Regions from separate parts of the Lichenicola cladoniae genome, predicted to be linked through region 2. Evidence: predicted binding sites of a transcription regulator. Region 2 holds the regulator's gene; the other holds the start of a gene.
The links. Region 2 encodes LexA, which represses DNA repair genes until DNA is damaged. Its sites were predicted from a motif close to TGTTCTANNTANGTTC; they were not measured.
Positions count from the first base shown of each region.

Region 1: a site for LexA is predicted at 1,919-1,934, ahead of HN018_RS21565 (ImuA family protein). Genes of this name have one in related genera too.

Region 1 is NZ_CP053708.1:4,745,360-4,749,434, reverse strand. Features, by position in the region: gene HN018_RS21575 (phosphogluconate dehydrogenase C-terminal domain-containing protein) at 27-854, opposite strand; gene HN018_RS21570 (STY0301 family protein) at 1,035-1,361, opposite strand; gene HN018_RS21565 (ImuA family protein) at 1,969-2,730, shown strand; gene HN018_RS21560 (Y-family DNA polymerase) at 2,648-4,075, shown strand, end outside.
Region 2 is NZ_CP053708.1:2,079,333-2,083,407, reverse strand. Features, by position in the region: gene HN018_RS09635 (molybdopterin molybdotransferase MoeA) at 1-804, shown strand, start outside; gene lexA (transcriptional repressor LexA) at 931-1,704, shown strand; gene bioD (dethiobiotin synthase) at 1,643-3,076, opposite strand; gene HN018_RS09620 (alpha/beta hydrolase) at 3,088-3,723, opposite strand; gene HN018_RS09615 (aminotransferase class I/II-fold pyridoxal phosphate-dependent enzyme) at 3,720-4,075, opposite strand, start outside.

The DNA.
Region 1 (4,075 bases), 2.1 Mb from region 2:
TAACCCGGTCCTGGAGACGAAGCCGCCTAGGTGATCCGCTCGATGCTGGCAGCGATTTCCGCCGGCTCGAACACCTTCTTCCAGTCGTCGCGCATCAGCGCCGGCTTGCCGAACTGGATCGCCTTGTTGCAGGCGTCGGAGAACACGCCGGGCGTCTCCTCGAAAATCACCGAGGCCAGCACATTGATGTGGCCGAGCAGGAAGTCGCGCGCCGCCTGCTTGTCGACGCCGCGTGCCACCACTTCGTCCATCGCGTCGCGCATCACCACCAGCAGCGTCGCGGCCACCGTCTCGGACAGGCCGGGCTCGAGCAGGGCCATCTGGTCGACGGTGACGCGATGCGACCGCATGACCGGCGCCCAGATCACCTTGGCGATGTCCTCGCCGAGCGTATAGGCGCTATCCGGCCCCTGCATCAGCGCGCTGACGATGTGCTGCTTGGCATGCACACCACCGAAGAAGTCGCGCTTGGCGACAGGATCGGTCTCGTCGTTGAACACCGGCGGATGGCACGGATGGGTGACGAAATAGGTGAGATCGTCGCGCTTCGGCAGGTGTCCGGCGAACGGCGCGGCTGCGTCAAGTGCGACGACCATCGTGCCGGGCTTCAGCTTGTCGATGATGGAGGCGGCAACCCGTCCGATCAGCGTATCGGGAACGGCGAGGATCACCACGTCCGCGCCATCGAGGGCGGTGTCTGCCGGCATGCACTCGATGCCGAGGCCGGAACTGAGGCGCGCCCGGCCGGCTTCACCGAGCTCGACATGGCGCACGTCGAAGGTGGAGCCCTTCAGGTTGCTGGACAAACGATAGCCCATCTTCCCGCCGGCCCCGAACAAAGCGATCGTCGTCACGCAGCTTCTCCTCAAACGTCCGCAGCGATAACATGCTGCTGGTATGACGAGTATACCGATACGCAGGATCTTGCAACTTTGGCATGGTGCCACTGCTGAAAAATGCTCGAAGTCAATGAGTTAGGGTCGAGGGCGACCGGCGGACGTACTCGCCGCACGATTTGCTGTAATATGCAGGCTCTATCGCTTGCAGTATGCCTGGAACGGCTTTTGCCCTGCTTCGCAGACCTTCGCACCAACGACGTGAAGTGTGACGACCTTCATGATTCCCTGGAATTTACACACCAGGAACGGGTCAACGCCGTCGAGACTCCAGCGATCAACTGAACCTGCAGGGACCGGTATCAGATCGGCCATCTGATCAGGTGGACCATCATACAACGATGCGTTCACAAGGGTATGGTCGCTCCCCGCCTCGATGAGGCTGGACGGACAATTTGCAGGTGCTGCACCGGTACAGGCGACAATGGCCAGAAACAGCAAAGGCCAACGAGCACTATTACGCATCGTTAAATCGGTCCCCACTATCTACCGGTGTCCCGTGCAATCTGCATCACTGCCGTATCAACTGCGAAAAAAACTATCCTGATTGACTGGTTGAAAAATTGCCAACAGCCACTCGCCCCCTGCCGGGCCTCTTCAACCACGGTCGCCAGTTGCGGCGCCTGAATGTCCGGCAGTGCACCGCGGACCGCTCCGTATGCAGGGATGTAGTCTGTCGCAGGCCGACGCGAAGCTGATGATCTTGCCATCCAACCGGAACGTCTCGTTGCGCAGCCGATTCCATCCAGGGTTATCAGCCGCGCCGGAGTCCGGACTCGAGGCGAACAGCCGATGGTCCTGAAACGGTTGGCTTCATACGACAGGCCGGTTGCTCGACCTCAAACTTCATGACGCGTACCTGATGAAAAACGAACCGGACGATCCCGTTTCCTGAGACCAACGGGTCGCTTAGGGACAATCCTGAGGATCGAGTTCCGCTCCACAACCTAGAGCGCTGATCCGCCTAGGCTTCCCGGAATAGTAGCACCCAAGGTGCTGAATCAGCCTTCCACAACCGGCCATGTTCACTATACGTTCCCCTATCGGAGCGGCATCGGGCAGGAGGGGGAACATGCAGACGACAAGGATCATGACCCTCCGGGCAGAGGTGGCAGCCCTCGAACGCGGGGCGGCCCAACGGCATGCGGCTGCGTTCCTGCCTTTCGAGCTTGCACCGATCGATCGGCATCTACCCGGGGGTGGCCTGGCCCTTGGGGCGATCCACGAGGTGGCTGGAGCCGGTCCGGAGGTGGAGCATGGCGCAGCGCCTGCCCTGTTCGCTGCGGGCCTGCTCGCACGGTGTCCGGGTCCGGTGCTGTGGATCCACGGCAAGCATGACCTGTTCTCCGAGGGCCTGACCCAGGCGGGTCTCGATCCGGGACGGCTGGTCCTGGTTCACGCGCGGCAGAATGCTCTCCAGGCCATGGAGGAGGGCCTTCGCCATCCCGACCTGGCAGGTGTCGTCTGCGAGCTCGAGGGGCGCCTGGATCTGGTGACCTCCCGGCGCCTGCAGCTGGCTGCAGAGGCGACCGACGTGCTCGGCCTCGTCCTCCGCCGCAGCCGCAAGTTCAATGATCCGGCCCTGGTCACGCCCTCGGCCGCCTCCAGTCGCTGGCGGATCAGCGGGGCTCCATCCCCACCGCCACTGCCGCATGCGCCGGATGTCCAGGGTGTCGGACGCCCTGTCTGGAAACTCGAACTTCTCCGCTGCCGTGGCGCGGAGCCTGCAACCTGGATCGTGGAGGGCTGCGATGCGCAGGGTCATCTCGCTCTGGCTCCCATTCTGGCCGACCGACAGGCTGCGCCGGGATCGCTACACCGCGCTTCCGCCTGATGTGCCGCTCGTTACCCGCGGTCACGACGGCCGACGCATGGTGATCGCCGCCGCAGACGGCGCAGCCCGCCAGCTCGGCCTGAACGCAGGAATGCCGTTGGCCCACGCCCAGGCGATGGTGCCCGGGCTGACGGTGGTGGACGCGACAGAGGCCGAGGATGCCGCAGCACTCGAGCGGCTGGCGGCCTGGTGCCTGCGTCTGTCGCCGATGACGTCGGCGGCGCCGATGGATGCCATCTGGATCGACGCCACCGGCTGCACGCATCTGCATGACGGCGAGCAGCCGATGCTTGATCTGTTGGCCGAGCACCTGCGGCAGGCTGGCTTGACCGGGAAGATCGCCATCGCGGACACGCCCGGCGCCGCGCACGCGTTGGCTCATTACAGCACTGTTCCGGTGACCATAGTGGCTCCGGGCAGCCAGGCAGCAGCCCTCGAGCGACTGCCGGTGGAAGCGCTCCGCATCGACGGCGAGGTCGCGAGTGGTCTGCGACGGCTGGGCATCGAGCAGATCGGGCAACTGGTGGCCACCCCGCGCGGACCGTTGGCGCGCCGGTTCGGCAACCGTCTGCTGATCCGCCTGGACCAGGCCCTCGGCCATGTGCACGAGCCGATACAGCCGGTGCTTCCACCCGAGACGATCACGGTGCGCAGAACGTTCGTCGAGCCGCTCTCGACGGCCGAAGCGTTCGTCGCCGTGATCCTGGTCCTGGTCGGGGAAGCCTGCGTGCTGCTGGAACAGCGTGGCGAAGGCGCCCGGCGGCTCGACCTGGTGTTCGAGCGGATCGATGCCACGTGCCAGGTGGTGCGTATCGGAACCGCACGGCCGGTGCGCGACCTCAGGCACCTGGCGCGACTGCTGGATGAGCGGGTCGAGGAGGTCGATCCCGGTCCGGGCGTCGAGGCGATGCGGCTGGTGCTGCCGCTGGTCGAGCCGTTGTCCTACACGCAACGGGGTGGCGGGCTGGCACCGGGCGAGACGGAAGAGGCCGACCTGTCGGAGCTGATCGACCGGCTCGTAAATCGTCTGGGGCCCGACAAGGTCTACCGGCTCCGCTCGATCGAAAGCGAGGTGCCGGAGCGCTCGCAACAGCCGGTGTCGGTCTACACGCCGCCACCGCCCACGGCAGTCGCGTCCCGCTGGCCAAGACCCGTGCGGCTGCTCGAACGGCCGGAACCGGTCGAGACGCTGGCGATGATGCCGGACCACCCGCCGAAGGCCTTCACCTGGCGCCGGATCCGGCATCGCATCGTTCGCGCGGACGGTCCGGAGCGCATCACCGGCGAGTGGTGGCGCCGTTCGGCCGAACTCATCGCGGTGCGTGACTACTGGATCGTCGAGAAC
Region 2 (4,075 bases):
GTTCCCGCCGGGCGGCGCCTCGGTGCCCGAGATGTCGGCGTTGCCGCCGCCGGAAACCATGCCTGGGCCACGGTGCATCGGCGGCCGCGAATCGCACTGCTGGCTACCGGCGACGAGCTGGCGCTGCCCGGCGAGCCGATCCCCCCCGGCGGTGTCACCAACTCGAACACGCCGATGCTGGCGGCCCTGGTCCGTGCTGCGGGCGGCGATCCGGTGCTGCTGCCGCTGGTCAGGGATGATGCCGACGCGATAGCCCGCGCGACCGATGGGCTGGCCGGCATGGACATGCTGGTGACGATCGGGGGCGCCAGCGTCGGCGATTACGACCTGGTGCAGACCGCGCTCGCCACGCGTGGGCTCCAGGTCGATTTCTGGAAGATCGCGATGCGGCCCGGCAAGCCGTTGATGCATGGTCATATCGGGGCGGGAGATACACGGATCCCGGTGCTGGGACTGCCCGGGAACCCGGTATCGGCGCTTGTGTGCAGCCTGCTGTTCCTGATCCCGGCCCTGCAGGCGCTGTCGGGTGAGACCGTCTTCGATCCGGCCGGCGGCCTGGAACGCGAGCATGCCAGCCTGGCCACGCCGCTCGAGGCGAACGATCAACGGGCGGACCATCTGCGGGCGTCGCTGACCAGGGCCGCCAACGGCGCGTTCGTCGTGACACCGTTTTCTCGCCAGGACTCCGGCATGCTCCGCCGGCTGGCCGATTGCGAGGCGCTGATCCTGCGCGCACCACATGCACCGGCTGCGGCTGCCGGAACTGACGTCGAGATCCTGCGGCTCGACCGACTTGGCATCTAATGCATTGACCTAACACACTTGACCTGTGTGGAAGAACCAACCTAGAACGGTTGGAGTTGCCGCTTTGTTCTATGCGCTCGCGAACTGGTGCGGGACGGGGCATGCATGGCGGACGGAGACACCACGATGCTCACGCGCAAGCAGCACGAGTTGCTCGGCTTCATCGACCGGCACCTCAAGGAGACCGGGTTCTCGCCGAGCTTCGACGAGATGAAGGACGCGCTCAACCTGAAATCCAAATCCGGAATCCACCGGCTGATTTCGGCGCTCGAGGAGCGCGGTTTCCTGAGCCGGCGGCACCATCGGGCCCGCGCACTGGAAGTGCTTCGCCTGCCCGAAACAGGCGGCCGGGACGGGATCACGGTGTTCCTGCCGGAGCAGGACCTGACTGGACTTGCGCTTGACGCTGGCGGTGCGGTGCCGGCTCCGCTCGAGGAGCAGCCGGGCTTTGCGCCCAACGTCATCAAGGGCGATTTCAGCCAGAGGCTTCCCGGAGTGCGAGCGGCGCCAGGAGTGGGTGCAGTCCAGCTTCCACTCTATGGACGGATCGCGGCCGGACTGCCGATCGAGGCCCTCCGTGATACCGGGATGCATGTCGAAGTGCCGCTGGCGTTGATCGGCAGCGGCGAGCACTACGCCCTCGAAGTTGCCGGTGACTCGATGATCGAAGCAGGCATTCTGGACGGCGACACCGTCATCATCCGCCGGTCCGACAGCGCCGATAACGGCCAGATCGTCGTGGCCTTGATCGACGACGCTGAGGTGACATTGAAGCGGCTCCGCCAGCGCGGCAATGCGGTGGCGCTGGAGCCGGCGAATGCCCGGTACGAGACCCGTATCATTCCGTCCGACCGCGTCCGGGTTCAGGGCCGGTTGGTCGGGCTTCTGCGGCGCTATTAAATCCGGCTGCCGGCATGAGCCTGGACAGGCGGCCAATCGCCTCCGCGTCCAGGTGATCCTGTAGCGGGATCTCGGCGAGGATCCTGATCCCGCCATGGCGTTCGAGGGCGCTGCGGTTGCCGGGTGAAACCGGACCGTTGAGAACGACGCCGGCGATGGCGATGCCCCGGTGCCGAAGCGCCGCGATGCTCAGCAGCGTGTGGTTGATCGTCCCAAGCGTGCTCCGGGCGACCAGCACCACCGGAAGGCCGAACAGAGCAATCAGGTCGATCATCAAGAGCCCGCCCCCGACCGGCACCATCACTCCCCCTGCCCCTTCGACCACCAGCGGCCTCGTCCCGGCTTGTTCCGGCAGGTCGAGCCGGGTCGGGTCGAACACCACGTGCGCGACGGCAGCCGCGTCCTCGGGCGACAGGGCGGCGCCAAGCGCCAGTGCGGGCGGATGCAGACGCGCCTGATCGATCCCGGTCAGCCTAGCCACCGTTTCGCTATCGCCGGGTTCCTCGTCGAGCCCGGTCTGCATCGGTTTCCAGTAGTCGGCGTCCCAGGCTTTAACCAGGCAGGCCGCCACCAGCGTCTTGCCTACTCCGGTGTCGGTCCCGGTCACGAATACGCCGCGCCGAGGGGCTTGCAGGATGGTGCCGTAGGCGACCCAATAGGAGGCGGTGCTCGCGTGGTCGGCCTCGAAACGGCGCAGCACGCGCCGCATCGAGCCTGGCCCGAGCGGCCGACTCCCGGCGGATGGCTGGTGCGCCCCGATGCCGCGCAGGGCGCGAACGAATGCGAGCCCGGTGGGATGGCCGATCGCAACGGTTTCCGTATTCCATCGACCGCCGCACGCCCGAAGCAGCCGGTCCGCCTGGGGATACTCGGGACCGCTATCCACCAGCCCCTCGCTGCGATGCGCATCGCGCCATTCCGACAGGCTGCCGGCGACCAGGGTCGAGAGATGCAGATGTCCACCCGGTGCAAGCAGTCGCGTCAGCTGCAGGATCGCGCCGGCCGGATCGGCGAACCACTGGAGCGCCAGGCTCGAGCAGATCAGGTCGAAGCCCCCGGCCACTGCCGGAAATGCCCCGTCCATCGCCAGCATCAGCAGCCGGGGATCATCGCCCATCCCATTACTACAGGCCTGAAGCATCGCTGGGGCCAGATCGGTGGCGACGATCAGGGAGTCGGGCAGAAGTCTGCGCAGCGCCTGTGTCAGCAGGCCGGTGCCACAGCCGATTTCGAGGACCCGCAGGGGACCCATCGACCGGGTGCGAGCAAGCTCCCCGGCGATGCGCAACGCCAGCCGTCCGGCGACCAGTCGCTGGAGCGTGGCGTTCGACTCGTAGGTCGTCGCCGCACGCCCGAAGCTGCGGCCGATCATGCGGCTCCGATTCATGCCCGCGCGAATTTCATCAGCTGTCCGGCGCACCAGTCCGGATGGGTGAGTGGCAGAAGATGACCGGCGGCTTCGTTCCAAAGGATCGTGCTCCGGTCGAAGCTGGCAACCGTCATCGTGGGTGAGACGATCGGATCGAGGCGCCCGGCCAGAGCCAATAGCTTAAGGTCCGCCGCCGCCGCGCGTGCGTCACGATCCCGCAATGCATGGAGGCCCTGCTCCAGACGATCCGGCCTCGGTGCGCCGGAAAACCCGCCGTCGGTTCCGCACCGGACCCGGAAGGCGGTGACGGTCCCGACCGGATCCGCCGCAAGCCGCAGCAGCATCCGATCGAGCACGCGCATCGGCACCCCGGACGCGAAGTCCGGTGCCTGGCTGAACCGGCTGAAGCCGTTGATGGCAATCAACCCGATACAGCCCGCCGGACGGTCGCCTAAGAGGTCGAGCGTGCCCGCCGAGTGGCCGACCCCAATATAGCCGGTCGGCACGGTCGGCCAGGATGGCGTGGCACCGAAATATCCGCGCTCGATGACTGCGGTTTGTGCTTCCGGTAGCGCCGCCCGCATCGGACCCCAGATGGACGCGCTCGAACCCCAGCCATGGGCGAACAGGAAGAACGGCGTCTCGCTCATCCGGCCCGACCGGTCACGGCGAATGTGTCGGTTAGCGCCGCGATGATCCGGTCGATCGCCGCCTCGTCATGCACGGCACTCAGGGCGAGCCGTATGCGGCTGGTGTTGGGCGGCACCGTCGGTGGCCGGATCGCGATGCCGAGCACGCCGTGCCGCTCCAGGGCCGCCGCCAGCTCGAGCGACGCGGACGCATCGCCGACCAGCACCGGTACGATCTGGGTGGTCGATCCGGCCGTATCGACGCCGAGCTGCGCCAGCACCGCACGCACCCGCCCGGCAGAGACCTGCAGATGGCGACGCGCGTGGTCCATGCCGGGGACTAGGTCGAGCGCCGCATCGATCGCGCCGAGCA